One region of the Actinoplanes sp. CA-030573 genome, then DNA from elsewhere that is predicted to be linked to it. Evidence: predicted binding sites of a transcription regulator. Region 1 holds the regulator's gene; each other region holds the start of a gene.

Region 1 (5,489 bases):
CGACGGTCCGCCGCATCCTCATCACGCTCGAGGCGCTCGGCTACGTGCGCGCCGCCGACCGCGGCTACGCGCTCACCCCCCGGGTGCTGGACCTGGGCATGGCGTACGTGAACGCGCTGAGCATGTGGGATGTCGCCCGCCCGCACATGGAACGGCTGGTCGCGCAGACCAACGAGTCGACGTCGATGGCCCAGCTCGACGGCGGCGACATCGTCTACGTGGCCCGGGTCGCGGTCCCGAAGATCGTGACTCTGGCCGTGACCATCGGCACCCGCTTCCCGGCGCCGGCCACCTCGATGGGCAAGGTGCTGCTGGCCGCCCTGCCGCCGGCCGAGCTACCCCGGGTGCTCGCCGAGGCCTCCCGTTCCGGCATCACCGCCCGCTGGCAGCCGTCGGCCGAGGAGCTGGACGCCGCGCTGCGCGAGGTACGGGCCAAGGGCTGGGCGCTGGCCGACCAGGACCTGGCCCCCGGCATCCGCTCGATAGCGACCGGCGTCCGCGACGGCGACGGCAACGTGGTGGCCGCCATCAACGTGACCGTGCACGCCGCCGAGACGTCGGTCGAGACGCTGCTCGAGGACCACCTGCCCAAGCTGCTGCGCACCGCGGCCGAGATCAGCCACGACTGGTCGCTGACCGCGGCCGTCCCCGCCGTCACCGTTTGATCAGTTCCTCGGTGGCCGCCAGTCCCGGCGCCGGCCGCTGGGCGATGTCGCGGCTCGGCGTGCGGCGGAGCTGACCCGGTGCCAACCTGATCTCATGAAGCACGTCGACGACCTGTTCGACCCCGAGCCCGACCGCTGGGGGCTGCGGGGCGATCCCTGGGTCTGGCAGGCGATGCGCGACCACCTCCAGGGCACCTATCTGCCGCCGACGGTCGGTGAGGCCGAGGCCATGCTCTACAACGCCTTCAACCGCATCGTCGGCGTCGATCTCGCGACCGAGATCGCGCCCTCGGTCTACCGCGCCGAGTTCGCGCACGGCGGCATGTCGTCCGGCCAGGTGCACCTGGACACCTGGCGCGCCAAGCTCATGCCGCTGCTGATCGACCGAGCAAGAGCCAAGATCTGAGGCACCGCCGCGGCCGGCCGTGCTCAGCACCGCGGCTCGATCACCGCCTCGGTGCAGGCCGAGCCGGCCTCGGTGCAAGCCGAGTCCGCGGCCGCGCTGACGATGAACCGGTCCGTGGCCGCCTCGCCCTCGACCGCCGCCTCGACGATCGCCCGGTCCAGCGCCACCGCGACCTCGGGGCCGGCCACCTGCAGGAGCTGGCGGCTGATCTGCTGAAGCTGGCGCACCTGCTCGGGCGTGAGCACGTCGAACACCAGGCGCCGGGCCTCGCGGACGTGCGCCGGAGCGGCCGAGGCCAGCATGGCGAAGCCCTTCTCGGTGAGCATCGCCTCGGTGCAGCGCACCTCGCCGTTGTGCACCACGCGCCGCACCCAGCCCTGCCGCTCGAGCCGGCTGACCGCGTGCGACAGGCGCGACGCCGACCCGCCCGCGAACAGCGCCAGCGCATTCATCCGGACCGGCCGGCCGGGCGGGCGGGACAGCGCGACCAGGATCGAGTACTCGAAGAAGTTGAGCCCCGAGTCGCGCTTGAGCTGAGCGTCGATCGCGGTCGGCAGGGTCATCAGCAGCGAGATCAAGGTCATCCAGGCGCCGCGCTCGTCGTCGTGGAGCCAGGGGACCTCGTCGTCCGGCGGCAGCGTCGTGGTGTTGGTCACCACCACAGGGTACCCGTGTTGAACATTCAATGCTTGTCGTGGCAAGCTTCTGAGCGAGGCGGTGTTGAACATTCAATACCCCAGATCAGGGAGCATAACCGTGACCGTTCTTCGCATCGACGCCAGCATCATGGGCCCGCACTCGGCCAGCAGCGAGCTCGCCGACATCGCCGAGGCCGAGTGGCTGGCCGTCCGGCCGGAGACCACGTTCGTGCGCCGCCACCTCGGCGCCGACCCGCTGCCGGCGGACGCCTGGGCCACCGCCGTCCACGCCGGCTTCACCCCCGAGGAGCAGCGCACCGAGCAGCAGCGGGCGGCGGTCGCGCTGGCCGCCACGCTGGCGAGCGAGCTGCGCGACGCCGACGCCGTGATCCTGGCGCTGCCGCTCTACAACTGGGGCGTCTCCCAGCACGCCAAGACCTGGTTCGACCTGGCCATCGCCGGCGGCAGCCAGGGCGAGCGCCTGCTCGACGGCAAGCCCGCCGTCGTGCTGACCACCCGGGGTGGCGGCTACGGCCCCGGCACCCCGCGCGAGGGCTGGGACCACAACACCGCGTACCTGCGCCGGATCGTCGCCGACGTCTGGGGCGCCGACCTGACGCTGGTCGAGCGCGAGCTGACGCTGGCCGGCGTGAACCCGGCGATGGACCCGTTCCTGGAGACCGCCGAGCTGATGAAGAAGGCCGCCCACGAGGCCGCCGTCCACGCGGGCCGCACCCTCGCCGCTCGCTGAGCGGGCAACCACGGCATGGTTCCCGGCATCGCCGGGAACCATGTCAGTGCCCGTTGAACGCGTCCCGCATCCGGCTGAAGAACCCGCCCTGCTTGCTCAGCTCGGCCACGTCTTCCCCGCGCGTCTTGGCGAACTCGCGCAGCATCCGCTCCTGCTCGGCGGTCAGCTTGGTCGGCGTCTTCACGTCGAGATGCACGAAGAGGTCGCCCCGGCCCTGACCCCGCAGGTGCGGCACGCCCTTGCCGCGGATGCGCAGCGTCGACGCCGGCTGGGTGCCGGACTTCACCTCGATCGCCTCTTCGCTGTCGAGCGTCTTGATCGTCAGGCGGGTGCCGAGCGCCGCCGCCGTCATCGGCAGGGTCACCCGGCAGTGCAGGTCGTCGCCCTTGCGGGAGTAGACGTCGTGCGGCCGCTCGTGGATCTCGACGTACAGGTCGCCGGCCGTGCCGCCGCCCGGGCCGACCTCGCCCTGCTGGGCCAGGCGGATGCGCATGCCGTCCTCGACGCCGGCCGGGATCTTCACGGTCAGTGAGCGACGGGTACGCACCCGGCCGTCGCCGGCGCAGGTCGGGCAGGGGTGCGGGATGATCGTGCCGTGGCCCTGGCAGGTCGAGCAGGGACGGGACGAGACGACCTGGCCCAGGAACGTGCGCTGCACGCTCTGCACCTCGCCGCGGCCGCCACAGGTCTCGCAGGTGGCCAGGTGGGTGCCGGGCGCGGTGCCGGCCCCGGAGCACTGGGTGCACAGCACCGCCGTGTCGACCGTGATCGGGGCCTCGACGCCGAACGCCGTCTCGACCAGGTCGAGCTCCAGCCGCAGGATCGCGTCGGCGCCGGGCCGGGTGCGCGGCCGCGGCCCCCGGGACCCGCCGCCGGCGGCGGTGCCGAAGAAGGCGTCCATGATGTCCTGGAACCCGACGAACGGGCCGCCCGGACCGCCGGCGCCACCCGGGCCCGCGCCGCCACCGGGCGCGAGCGGGTCACCGCCGAGGTCGACGATCTGCCGCTTCTGGTCGTCGGAGAGGACCTCGTACGCCGCGTTGATGTCCTTGAACTTCTCGTGCGCCTCCGGATCGGGGTTGACGTCCGGGTGGTACTGCCGAGCCAGCTTCCGGTAGGCGCGCTTGATCTCGTCGTCGGTCGCCTCCCGGCTCACGCCGAGAATGCCGTAGTAATCCTTGGCCACGGGGTTTGGAGTCCTCAATTCTGTGCCAGCAGGTCGCCGACGTAGCGTGCCACCGCGCGGACGGTGGCGATGGTGCCGGGGTAATCCATCCGGGTGGGGCCGAGCACACCGAGGCCACCAACGATAGTCGCGCCCGGTCCGTAACCGGTGCTGACCACCGACGTCGACCGCAGGTTGTCTATCTCGTTCTCGTCGCCGATCCGGACCCGCGTCTTGCTCGGCTCGAGGTCACCGATGAGCTTGAGCAGGATGACCTCCTCCTCCAGCGCCTCGAGCACGGGACGCAACGTGCCCTGGAAGTCCAGCACACCGCCCCGTGTCAAGTTCGCCGTTCCGGCGAGCATGAGACGCTCCTCGCTGCGCTCGACCAGGGTCTCGAGCAGCACGCTCGCCAGGCACGCCATCGTGCCGCGGTGACCGGGCGCACAGTCGTCGACCAGGCCCTGCACGAGCGGCGGGGTGTCGGCCAGCCGCTGGCCGGCGAGCTTCTCGTTGACCTTGCGGCGCAGGTCGGTCACGTCGTCGGCGGCGACCGGCCCGGGCAGCTCGACCAGCCGCTGCTCGACCCGCCCGGTGTCGGCGATCATCACGAGCATGAGCCGGGTGGTGGAGATCGGCACGAGCTCGAGGTGCCGGACGCTGGACCGGGCGAGCGACGGATATTGCACGACCGCGACCTGGCGGGTCAGCTGGGCGAGCAGGCGCACGGTGCGGTGCACCACGTCGTCGAGGTCGACGGCGCCGATCAGGAAGCGCTCGATCGCCCGGCGCTCGGCCGGGCTGAGCGGCTTGACCTTGGAGAGGCGGTCGACGAACAGGCGGTAGCCCGCGTCGGTGGGCACCCGGCCGGCGCTGGTGTGCGGCTGGCGGATGTAGCCCTCCTCCTCCAGCACGGCCATGTCGTTGCGCACGGTGGCCGGCGAGACGCCGAGCTGGTGCCGCTCGACCAGGGCCTTGCTGCCGACCGGCTCCTGGGTCTCGACGTAGTCCTCGACGATCGCCCGCAGCACCTCGAGCTTGCGGTCATCCAGACTCATGACCCCTCCCTCCGAGCGTGCTGGCACTCCCCGTGACAGAGTGCCAGTCTACGTCGCCTCGGGCGGCAACGCGATGATCGAGTGAACTGTCTATTCATCGACTCCGACCGCATGTCGCTCTCGACCGTATTGAGCTGCGGTCCTACGGTGTCAGCCATGACTGAACCACCTCGCCCGCCCGGTGAGGGCGCCGCCCCGGGAGGCGGGTCCAACGACCCCACCGCGCCGTTCAACCCATATGGGGCCAACGAGCCGACCTCCGGTTCGACACCGCCCTCTTCGCCGCCCCCGCCGCCGGGAGGCTACGCTCCTCCGCCCTCCGGTGGCTACAACCCCCCGCCGGCCGGTGGCTACAACCCGCCGCCGCAGTACGGCGGCTACAACCAGGCGCCGGCCGGCTCCGGCCTCGACGACAAGAACTGGATCCTGATCAACCACTTCGGCGGCGCGGCCGGCGCCTTCCTCGGTGGTGGCTGCTCGGGCTGGATCGTGCCGCTGATCGTGCTGCTGGCCCGGGGCAACCAGTCGCCGGTGGTGCGGGCCGAGGCGGTCAAGGCGCTGAACTTCCAGATCCTCTGGTCGATCATCGCGCTGGTCGGCTGGGCGACGACCTGCCTGGTCATCGGCTTCATCATCGGCCCGGTGGCCTGGCTCATCGCGATCATCTTCGGCGTCATCGCCGGCGTCAAGGCGAGCAACAACGAGCCGTACAACTACCCGATGACGGTCCAGATCATCAAGTAAGCGTCGATGGCGCCGGGGCGGGGGCCCGGCGCTTCACACCACCTCACGGACGACGGCGTCGG
Region 2 (5,489 bases), 780 kb from region 1:
CTTGGTGTCGGGCAGGATGACGCCGACCTTGCCGGTGGCCGTGGTGCCGCTGCCGCTACCGCTGCCGCTGCCCTTGTCGTCCTTGCCACAGGCAGCCATGCTGCCGGTGGCCAGCAGGCCGACCGCGGCAAGAGCGAACAGTCCCTTACGCATTCCTTGTGTCCTTTCGGGTGATCCGGGCCTTCGATCGGATTCGATGGTGTGCGCTGCCGGGAGTGTCGCTCCCCGAGACGCCGAATGATCAGGAGCTAGTTTGTTGTGCCCGGCAACGTATTCCCGTTGCGGCCCGTCGCACAAGCGGTGCGCCCTGGGGATCTCGTAACCCGGCATAACAATCCGGCAACACGGCGGTGATACCGGGATTCCGGCCCTTCCCGCAGCCTGGGCCCGTTCCCGGGCAGTGGCTTCAGGTGGCTCACGTAGTGACGCTAAGTCACAGCCGTGCCCGATCTCTCCCATTCTCGGGAGAAAGATCCGTCCGGCCAGTAACGTTGTCGTAACGGACCAGCGTTTGACGAGCGAATAGTCGGTTATGTCCGAATGTCAGCGGTAACGGCGTCGGTCAACCGAATCAGATCATCCGGCGCGACGGCTACCTGCAGCCCGCGCCGGCCCGCCGAGATGAACATCCGGTCAAGAGCGAGCGCCGACGAGTCCACCACCGTGGGCAACTTCTTGCGCTGCCCGAGCGGACTGATGCCACCCCGCACGTAACCGCTGCTCCGCTCCGCCGCCGCCCGATCGGCCAGGGTGGCCCGCTTACCGCCGGCGGCCTGCGCCAGAGCCTTGAGATCGAGCTCGCCGGTGACCGGCACGACGGCCACCACCAGGGCGGAGTCGACCTCGGCGATCAGCGTCTTGAAGACCCGCTCCGGCTCGATGCCCAGCGCCTGCGCCACCAGCGCCCCGTAGTTCGGCGCGTCCGGCGAGACGTCGTAGGGGTGCAGCGTGTGGTCGACCCGCTGGTCGGCCAGCACGGCGGTGGCCGGGGTTCCGGCCGCGGGCTTTCTTGCCATGGCAACGAAATGTACTCGCACCGGTTCCCGGCCGACGAAGCGATTTTTGCCCTTTTGTGCAGCTGGACCTGCCCCTCAGGACGCCCGGCAGAGCAGTGCCATGGGCGCGCCACCGATCCGGGTCAGCACCAGCGACGCCGCGGCCGGCCCGCTGAGCCGCAGGTCGCGCCGCAGCTGATCGGGTTCGAGGGCCGAGCCGCGCTTACGGATCTCGAGCCGGCCGATCCCGCGCTCGCGCATCAGGGCCCGCAGACGCTTCAGCGAGAACGGCAGAACGTCAAGGACTTCCAACCGGCGCCCGTACGGGGTGAAGACCGCGCCGTCCGTGTAGACGTAGGCGATGTCGGGGTCGGCGAGGCGTCCCCCGATCGAGGCGGCGAACTCGGCGACCAGGTGCGAGCGGACCACGGCCGGGTCGGGGTCGTAGAGGAACGCACCCACCTCGCCAACCGGCGCCCGCTCCCGGCCCGTCCCCGTCAGTTCCGCGCCCGCCGGCAGCAGGGTGGCCCGGCGCGGGACCTCGGCCAGCGGGCCGCACCAGAACGCGGCCTCGACCAGGTCGCCGTCGACGCTCACCCACTCGCCCTCGGCGCCCGGCGGCAGCAGCTCGTGGTCGATGCCGGGGGCCAGCTTCAGCACCGTGCGCGGGACCCGGTCGGCGAGGCCGGCCACGAAGTCCCACGGCGGCGAGTACGACTTCGGGTCGAAGACGCGGCCACGACCCGCTCTCCGGCGGGCCGGATCGGCGAAGACCGCGTCGTAGTCCTCGACGCGCACCGTGGTGGCGTCCGCGCACTCGACCTTCACCAGGGCGTCCAGGCCGAGCGCGACGACGTTGGCCGCCGCGATTTCGGACGTCAACGGGTCGGCTTCCACCGCGTACACCCGGATGCCCGCCCGCGCCGCCGCCAGCGCGTCCGAGCCCAGCCCGCACCCCAGATCGGCCAGGGTCCGCACCCCGGCCGCCGCGAGGCGCGCCGCCCGCCGCTCCGCCACCACCGCCCGCGTCGCCTGTTCGAGCCCGGCCCGGGTGAAGAACATGTCCCGGGCCGCCGCACCGAACTTCGTCTCCGCGCGCCGCCGCAGCTCGACCTGCGTCAGCGCGGCCGCCGCCAGCTCGGGGTCGATGCCGCGGGAACGCAGCGACGATGCCGCGGCCAGCGGATCGCCCGCGCTCGCGGCGGTGGCGTCGGCCGCCTCGGCCAGCGCATTCAGCCCATCGGGGGTCCGCAACCGGGCTAACGTCTCGGGTGTCACGCCAGGCATTCTCCCCGGCGTGACGACACTGGCACTCTGGTTGACGGAGTGCTAGTTCCGGCATAACCTCGCGATTAGCACTCTCAACATGAGGGTGCCAACCGCTTCGGCCGGGCGCACGCCCGACGTGGTGGTTAGGCACCAGGCGGACCGGCACCCGCGACGACGGCCCCGCCCGGTGGCATGAGGCATCGACCGGCCTATATCCATGGGCCGGCGGAAACCTGTACCCAGGAGGGTATGCCCGTGACTACCGCGACCAAGGTTGCGATCAAGCCGCTCGAGGACCGCATCGTGGTCCAGGCGAACGAGGCCGAGACCACGACGGCGTCGGGCATCGTGATCCCCGATACCGCCAAGGAGAAGCCGCAGGAGGGCACCGTCCTCGCTGTCGGCCCGGGCCGGATCGACGACAAGGGCAACCGCGTTCCGATCGACGTCAAGGTCGGCGACACGGTCCTCTACTCGAAGTACGGCGGCACCGAGGTCAAGTACGCCGGCGAGGAGTACCTGGTGCTCTCCGCCCGCGACGTCCTCGCGGTCATCGAGAAGTGACCAACTGACAGTGCTTGCCGCCCTGGCCCACATCGTTGGGTCAGGGCGGTGGTGCGTGAAGGGACCTATACATGGCGAAGATTCTCAGCTTCTCTGACGACGCCCGGCACCTGCTGGAGCACGGCGTCAACACGCTCGCCGACACGGTCAAGGTCACCCTCGGCCCCCGCGGCCGCAACGTCGTCCTGGACAAGAAGTTCGGCGCGCCCACGATCACCAACGACGGCGTCACCATCGCCAAGGAGATCGAGCTCACCGACCCGTACCAGAACCTCGGAGCCCAGCTGGTCAAGGAGGTGGCGACGAAGACCAACGACGTCGCCGGCGACGGGACCACCACGGCGACCGTGCTCGCCCAGGCGCTGGTCCGCGAGGGCCTGCGCAACGTGACCGCGGGCGCCAACCCGCTCGGCCTCAAGCGCGGCATGGACCAGGCGGCCGAGGTCGTCTCCAAGGCGCTGCTGGCCAAGGCGGTCGACGTCGACGACCACAAGGCGATCGCCAACGTCGCCACCATCTCGGCCCAGGACGCCACCATCGGCGAGCTGATCGCCGAGGCGATGGACCGGGTCGGCCGCGACGGCGTCATCACCGTCGAGGAGGGCTCGGCGATGCTGACCGAGCTCGAGGTCACCGAGGGTCTGCAGTTCGACAAGGGCTTCATCTCGCCGAACTTCGTGACCGACGCCGAGTCGCAGGAGGCCGTCCTCGAGGACGCGTACCTCCTGATCACCACGCAGAAGATCTCGAGCATCGAGGAGCTCCTCCCGCTGCTGGAGAAGGTTCTGCAGTCCGGCAAGCCGCTGCTGATCATCGCGGAGGACGTCGAGGGCCAGGCCCTGTCCACCCTGGTGGTCAACTCGATCCGCAAGACCGTCAAGGTCGCCGCGGTGAAGGCACCGGGCTTCGGCGACCGGCGCAAGGCGATGCTGCAGGACATGGCGATCGCCACCGGCGGCGAGCTGATCGCGCCCGAGCTCGGCTACAAGCTCGACCAGGTCACCCTCGACATGCTGGGCACCGCCCGGCGCGTCGTGGTCGACAAGGAGAACACCACGATCGTCGACGGCGGCGGCAAGTCGTCCGAGGTCGCCGACCGGGTCGCCCAGATCCGCAAGGAGATCGAGGCGTCCGACTCCGACTGGGACCGCGAGAAGCTCTCCGAGCGCCTCGCGAAGCTCTCCGGCGGCATCGCGGTGATCAAGGTCGGCGCGGCCACCGAGGTCGAGATGAAGGAGCGCAAGCACCGCATCGAGGACGCCATCGCGGCGACCAAGGCGGCCGTCGAGGAGGGCACCGTCCCCGGCGGCGGCGCCGCTCTCGCGCAGATCGTGTCCGAGCTCGACAACAACCTCGGCCTGACCGGCGAGGAGGCGATCGGCGTCGGCATCGTCCGCAAGGCGCTGGTGGAGCCGCTGCGCTGGATCGCGCAGAACGCCGGCCACGACGGCTACGTCGTGGTGGGCAAGGTCGCCGAGCTGGGCTGGGGCCACGGCCTCGACGCGGCCACCGACGAGTACGTCGACCTCGCCGCGTCCGGCATCATCGACCCGGTCAAGGTGACCCGCAACGCGGTCTCCAACGCCGTCTCGATCGCCGGCCTGCTGCTCACCACGGAAAGCCTCGTGGTCGACAAGCCGGCCGACCCCGAGCCGGCCGCGGGCGGCGGTCACGGTCACAGCCACGGCCCCGGTGGTCACAGCCACCAGCACGGCCCCGGCTTCTGACCCGCCAGCCGCACGAGTTCCGCAACACCGGAAGGGCGCGCCACCCGGCGCGCCCTTCCGCGTTTCCGGCCCGCGCCCGCTTTCCCGCCCCGCGCCCGCCTCTTCGTGCCCGCGCCTCGCCTTCCCGGCCCGCGCCGGTCTCCTCCCTCCCGTCAGTGCGCCCTTCCGTTTTTGGGTGCCGGCGGTAGAGTGCGGCCGTGACCATCCGGGCTTCCGACGACGATCGGCAGCGGACCGTGACCGCCCTGGAGCGACACACCGGCGCCGGCCGTCTCACCTTGGACGAGTTCGCCGAGCGCGCCCAGCTGGCCCACGACGCTCGCACCCTGGACGACCTCAACGCCGTGGTGAGCGACCTCCCGGTCCTCCCCGACGCCGACGGCCCCCGCCGCGACCTCCTGGTCCTCTTCGCCGTAGCCGCCCTGACCCTGCTCATCCTCGGCGTCTTCATCGCCGTCACCCGCTGAGCCGCTCCCCGCGCTCGCGCCTCGTCCTCGATCGGCGTCAGCGTGCCGCGCCGGCTCTATCCCCGGCCAGCGACTCGCCCGGCTCGCCGGCGTCGTCCGGGGTGCGCTCGCCGTGCCAGGAACGCCACAGCGCCGCGTACGGACCGTTCGCCGCGACCAGCTCGTCGTGCGAACCCAGCTCGGTGATGCGCCCGTCCTCGACCACCGCCACCCGGTCGGCGTCGTGCGCCGAGAACAGCCGGTGCGCGATCGCCACCACCGTTCGCCCGCGCAGCACCGCCGCCAGCGAACGCTCCAGGTCACGCGCCGCCCGCGGGTCGAGCAGCGACGTCGCCTCGTCGAGCACCAGCGTGTGCGGGTCGGCCAGCACCAGCCGGGCGAGCGCGACCTGCTGGGCCTGCGCCGCCGTCAGCTGATGGCCACCCGAGCCGACCACCGTATCCAGCCCGCCGGGCAGCCCGAGCGCC
Region 3 (5,489 bases), 2.1 Mb from region 1:
CCTGGCAGAACGCCACGCTGGTCGCTCCGGCGCACCGTGGCCATCGGCTCGGCCTGCTGATCAAACTGGCCAACCTGGCCCAGGCCCGTACTCATCGGCCGGCCATCGAGGTGATCGACACCTTCAACGCGGCCACCAACGAGCACATGATGCGGATCAATCGCGCGATGGGCTTCCGGCCGGTGGAGTCGGTTCTCTTCTGGCAGCGCGACCTCTGAGCCGGGTCAGCCACGGGCGCACCGGCAGGTCGGTGGGATAGCCGCCGGCGGTCAGGCCGGCCCGCCGCTCGAACAGGTTGCGCGCGCCCCACGAGCCGGTCGCCGCGTACGACCACAGGCACGCCGTCCAGTAGGCGGGCCAGAAGAACGGTCCCAGCCACGCGTACTGCCCGGCGTGCCGGCTCTCGTGCCCGAAGAGGTCCGCGCGCTCGTCGGCGAGCAGCCACTCGGCGCTGTGCCGGCACATGATCACCGAGCCGACCGTGAAGCAGGTGGCCGGCGGCGCCTTGCGGCGGTAACCCTCGCCGATCAGGATGCCGTCCCGCCCGCGCCGCACCCGGGCGCCGCCGAGCACGGCGACGAGCAGGCCGACGGCGGTGGTGGCGTTGGCGGCGGTGACCACGGTGCGGACGTGGTGCCGTCTCATGAGCCTGGCCGCCTCATGAACCCGGCCGCATCAGATGCGCCGGCGCATGCGGAGCTCGGTGAGCACGGGGAGGACCGGGTGCGGCACCCGCTCGCCGGTGTCTTCGAAACCCAGTTTCTCGTACGCCCGGACGGCCCGGCCGTTGCCCACCACGACCTCGAGCATCAGGCTCTCCCGGCCGCAGGCGCGGGACCAGCCGGCCACCGCCTCGACCAGCTCGGCCAGCACCTTGCCGCCGCGGTGCCCGGGGGTCACGTAGACCGCGAACACCACCGTCGACTCCGGCTCCTCGGGCAGCACCGTGCCGCCGGCGTGGCCGATGAGCCGGCCGCGGCCGCCCGGGTCGGCCACGAACTGCGCGGTCTGGCAGCCGCTCGCGGCCTGGGCGATGCGCCGCCGGTAGGCCTCGTGCGGGCGGGCCGCGGCCTGGGCGAGCGTCTCGAGGAACGCCATCGGTGCGTCGGCCAGCATCTCCAGCCGCAGGGCACGCATCCGCGCGGCGTCGTCGACGGTCACCCGGTGCACGCGCCAGCTGTTCACGCTGTTCTCACTACCCTGTGCCGGGCCCGGCGGCAACCCGCCTGGCCGGAACCGGACGGGTGGCGGACCGGCGCCGGGTTGGGGCAAGGTGTGTCGATGGACCAGGGCGAGGACCGCTTCACGATGGTCGAGGGCCCGGTGGTGACCGCCGCCGACCCGTGGGACCCGGAGTCGCGTACGGCCGATCTGAGCCGCGCCGCCGAGCTCGCCGTGCCCGCCACCGACGAGGCCGACCCGCTGGTGCCCCCGCTCCGCTCGGGCCTGCCCGGGTTGCTCACGCACACCCGCGGCGCCGTCCGTCGCTGTCTTGCCGGCCTGCTGGGTGCCGGTCTGGTCGCCGCCCTGCCGATGCACTTCTTCGTCGGCCGGGTCGACGACACGGTGATCGCCGCGCCCGCCCTCTCCGACCTGCTCGGCGGCTTCGGCCTGTTGCTGCTCCCGCTGATGTGGCTGGCCTACTTCACGGTCTCGGCGCTGCCCCTGGTGATCTGCCTGGCCGGCGCGACCGCGGTCGCGGTCGCCGAGGCCGCCACCGGCTCACTGCCGTCGCCCCGCGCCGCCGCGCGCCTGGTCGCCTACCGGCTGCGCCCGCTCTGGCTCTGGTTCGCCGCCTTCGGCGTGGTCACCCAGGCGCTGCCGCTGCTGCTCACCACCGACCGCCTCGGCCCGGCGGTGGCGGCGCCGCTCGCGGCCGGCCTGGCCCTGATCTCCACCGCGGTGCTCACCTTCCTCGGCATGCTCGGCTGCGTCGTGCTGATCGAGCGCGACCGGGGCCCGCGCCGGGCCGCCCACCTGTGCTCGCCGGCCACGCTCGGCGGGCCGGTCCTCGCCTCGCTGGCGGTCACCGTGCTGCCCCGGCTCGCCGAGGCGGCCTGGGGCGCCATCGCCTCGACCGTGGTGGCGGTGGTGTCGGTTCTGCTCTGGGCGATCACGGCCATGGTGGCGTACGCCCAGGCTCGCCGGGCCGAGGGACCGGTGACCAGCGCATCCCTGTTCGCCGAGCTCTCCCGGCCGGAGCTGGACTGATGCGCGCAAGATGGCGTTTCCTTGCACTCGCCCCCCGGGAGTGCTAAACAGGTCATTGGCACTCGCGACTGGTGAGTGCCAAGCAGGTCGGGGCGGTGGGGTTCCGGTCGCGGCGCCGCCATCGGCGCCGGGGCACGGAGCCGGTCGTCGCGGGCTATCCGGCTCGACCTGAGGACGTCACATCGCCAGGTGGTGACGTCCGCAGTGTTCCGCAATGTGCGGGCCCATGCGGCCCCCACCGCGAATGTCCAGGAGGACAACGCCGTATGGCCAAGATCATCGCATTCGACGAGGAAGCTCGTCGGGGCCTCGAGCGGGGCATGAACCAGCTCGCCGACGCCGTCAAGGTGACGCTCGGCCCCAAGGGCCGCAACGTCGTGCTCGAGAAGAAGTGGGGCGCCCCCACGATCACCAACGATGGTGTGTCCATCGCCAAGGAGATCGAGCTCGAGGACTCGTACGAGAAGATCGGCGCCGAGCTGGTCAAGGAGGTCGCGAAGAAGACCGACGACGTCGCCGGTGACGGCACGACGACGGCGACCGTCCTGGCCCAGGCGCTGGTCCGTGAGGGCCTGCGCAACGTGGCCGCCGGCGCCAACCCGATGGCCTTGAAGCGGGGCATCGAGGCCGCGGTCGCGAGCGTCTCCGAGGGTCTTCAGCAGCTCGCCAAGGACGTGGAGACCAAGGAGCAGATCGCCTCCACCGCCTCCATCTCCGCCGGTGACTCCACGGTCGGCGAGATCATCGCCGAGGCCATGGACAAGGTCGGCAAGGAAGGCGTCATCACCGTCGAGGAGAGCAACACCTTCGGCCTCGAGCTCGAGCTCACCGAGGGCATGCGCTTCGACAAGGGCTACATCTCGGCGTACTTCATGACCGACGCCGAGCGCATGGAGGCCGTCTTCGACGACCCCTACATCCTGATCGCGAACAGCAAGATCTCCGCGGTCAAGGACCTGCTGCCCGTCCTCGAGAAGGTCATGCAGGGCGGCAAGCCGCTGGTCATCATCGCCGAGGACGTCGAGGGCGAGGCCCTGGCGACCCTGGTGGTCAACAAGGTGCGCGGCACCTTCAAGTCCGTCGCCGTCAAGGCCCCGGGCTTCGGTGACCGCCGCAAGGCCATGCTGGAGGACATCGCCATCCTGACCGGTGGCGCCGTCATCAGCGAGGAGGTCGGCCTCAAGCTCGACAACGCCGACCTCAGCCTGCTGGGCACCGCTCGCAAGGTCGTCATCACCAAGGACGAGACCACGATCGTCGACGGTGGCGGCAACGCCGAGCAGATCCAGGGCCGGGTCAACCAGATCCGCGCCGAGATCGAGAAGTCGGACTCCGACTACGACCGCGAGAAGCTGCAGGAGCGCCTGGCCAAGCTGGCCGGCGGTGTTGCGGTCATCAAGGTCGGCGCGGCCACCGAGGTCGAGCTCAAGGAGCGCAAGCACCGCATCGAGGACGCCGTTCGCAACGCGAAGGCGGCCGTCGAGGAGGGCATCGTGCCCGGTGGTGGCGTCGCCCTGGTGCAGGCCGGCAAGACCGCGTTCGAGAAGCTGGACCTGGTCGGCGACGAGGCGACCGGCGCGACGATCGTGAAGCTCGCGCTCGACGCCCCGCTGCGCCAGATCGCCGTGAACGCCGGCCTCGAGGGCGGCGTCGTGGTGGAGAAGGTGCGCAACCTCGACGCGGGTCACGGCCTCAACGCCGCGACCGGCGAGTACGTCGACCTGCTGGCCGCGGGCATCATCGACCCGGCCAAGGTCACCCGCTCGGCGCTGCAGAACGCCGCGTCGATCGCCGCGCTGTTCCTCACCACCGAGGCCGTCGTGGCCGACAAGCCCGAGAAGACCCCGGCCCCGGCCGGCGCCCCGGGCGGCGGTGACATGGACTTCTAAGTCCATTCGGTTCCACCGAGAGGGCGGGTCGCTGCGGCGGCCCGCCCTTTCGCTTTACCGTTCGTTTCGCGGGTCAGAGCGCCTTGCGGTATCGGAAGAACACCCGCTCGACCCGAGCGCCCACGGCGAGGGAGTAGAACGGCGTCGGGCCGACCCAGCCGATCTGCGCGCTCTCGTAGCCCTCGGCCCGCAGGTCGGCCAGGCAGCGGCGGAGCAGCACCGAGCCGATCCCGCGGCCCCGCGCGGCGGCGGTGGTGCCCATCGGGCCGAACCAGCTGGGGCGGGAGGAGCCGTACGCGGCGAAGCCCAGCGGCGTGCCGTCCGGCTCGAGCGCCAGGTGGCAGCCGGCCCGCTCCCGGCCGATCGAGTGGGTGATCTCGCCGGCCCAGCCCGGCGTCCAGTTGGCCAGGGCGAACGCGGCCAGCGGCGCGGCGTCGGCCGGCCCGGCCCGGCGGACGACCACGCCGTCGGCGGCCAGCCGCTTCTCGTCGGCTTCGGTGGGGGAGAGCAACCGCAGGTCGGCCGTCATGTTCCAGGCCGGCGGCAGCTGCTCGTACCCGAGCGCGGCGGCCCCGCACAGCGCCGCGGTGTAGCGCACGTCGATGCCCGGCCACGCGTAGTAGGGCGCGTTGCCGCCCAGCAGGACCTCGCCGGCGCCCAGCCCGGCCAGCGCGCGCTCCACCCGGGCCAGCAGCGCCCGCCCGACGCCCCGGCGCCGCTCGGCCGGGTCCACCGCGAGCAGGTCGACGTGCCCGGCCGCGGCGTCCCGGTGGGAGAGCGAGCCCAACACCACGCCGATCACCCGGTCGCCGCCGGTCCTGGCCAGGAAGCCGGTCAGCCGGCGCGGCACCGGCGACCACCCGTCGGCGCCGGTGGTGTCCCGCAGCCGGCCGACGATCTCGGCCGCCTCGGCCGCGTCCTCGGGCAGATCCAGGGCGGTGCGGCACAGCGCGATCACCGCCGGCTCATCGTCGGCGGTCAGCTCGGCAACCCGGAACTCACGATCCACAACGCCGAACGTACGTGAGATTTCCCCTGCCTGGGCGGCGGGCACGAGCGCTAACGTGGGACGGGTGCGCGAACCCTCCGTCTCCCGCTTCACGGCCGGCCGTCTGTCCCCGATCCGCCGCGTCGCCGATCTGCGGCGCCTCCGCGACGAGCAGTTCGACGTGTTGGTCATCGGCGGCGGGGTCACCGGCGCCGGTGCGGCCGTCGACGCGGCCTCGCGCGGCCTCAAGGTCGCCCTGGTCGAGGCCCGTGACCTGGCCGCCGGCACGTCCAGCCGGTCGAGCAAGCTGATCCACGGCGGCCTGCGCTACCTCGAGCAGCTCGAGCTGCACCTGGTCCACGAGGCGCTCACCGAGCGGGGGCTGCTCTCCACCCGGCTGG

What was found. The regulator HrcA, encoded in region 1, represses chaperone genes, less so after heat shock. The targets are predictions, from matches to a motif close to GGTTNGCACNCTCNNNNNGAGNGTGCNAACC.
Region 2: groES (co-chaperone GroES) is a predicted target of HrcA. The motif match lies at 2,346-2,376, and genes of this name have one in related genera.
Region 3: groL (chaperonin GroEL) is a predicted target of HrcA. The motif match lies at 2,265-2,295, and genes of this name have one in related genera.

Annotation. Positions count from the first base shown of each region.
Region 1 is NZ_CP192038.1:1,629,531-1,635,019, reverse strand. It holds gene ACQP2F_RS07570 (IclR family transcriptional regulator domain-containing protein) at 1-665, shown strand, start outside; gene ACQP2F_RS07565 (hypothetical protein) at 760-1,071, shown strand; gene ACQP2F_RS07560 (MarR family winged helix-turn-helix transcriptional regulator) at 1,095-1,727, opposite strand; gene ACQP2F_RS07555 (FMN-dependent NADH-azoreductase) at 1,828-2,460, shown strand; gene dnaJ (molecular chaperone DnaJ) at 2,504-3,646, opposite strand; gene hrcA (heat-inducible transcriptional repressor HrcA) at 3,661-4,683, opposite strand; gene ACQP2F_RS07540 (DUF4870 domain-containing protein) at 4,840-5,427, shown strand; gene hemW (radical SAM family heme chaperone HemW) at 5,461-5,489, opposite strand, start outside.
Region 2 is NZ_CP192038.1:850,826-856,314, reverse strand. It holds gene ACQP2F_RS04085 (sugar ABC transporter substrate-binding protein) at 1-153, opposite strand, end outside; gene ybaK (Cys-tRNA(Pro) deacylase) at 531-1,016, opposite strand; gene ACQP2F_RS04075 (class I SAM-dependent methyltransferase) at 1,092-2,282, opposite strand; gene groES (co-chaperone GroES) at 2,514-2,828, shown strand; gene groL (chaperonin GroEL) at 2,900-4,555, shown strand; gene ACQP2F_RS04060 (DUF1707 SHOCT-like domain-containing protein) at 4,753-5,022, shown strand; gene ACQP2F_RS04055 (ABC transporter ATP-binding protein) at 5,060-5,489, opposite strand, start outside.
Region 3 is NZ_CP192038.1:9,484,432-9,489,920, reverse strand. It holds gene ACQP2F_RS44065 (N-acetyltransferase family protein) at 1-218, shown strand, start outside; gene ACQP2F_RS44060 (hypothetical protein) at 157-645, opposite strand; gene ACQP2F_RS44055 (GNAT family N-acetyltransferase) at 676-1,137, opposite strand; gene ACQP2F_RS44050 (hypothetical protein) at 1,282-2,211, shown strand; gene groL (chaperonin GroEL) at 2,478-4,100, shown strand; gene ACQP2F_RS44040 (GNAT family N-acetyltransferase) at 4,174-5,109, opposite strand; gene ACQP2F_RS44035 (glycerol-3-phosphate dehydrogenase/oxidase) at 5,174-5,489, shown strand, end outside.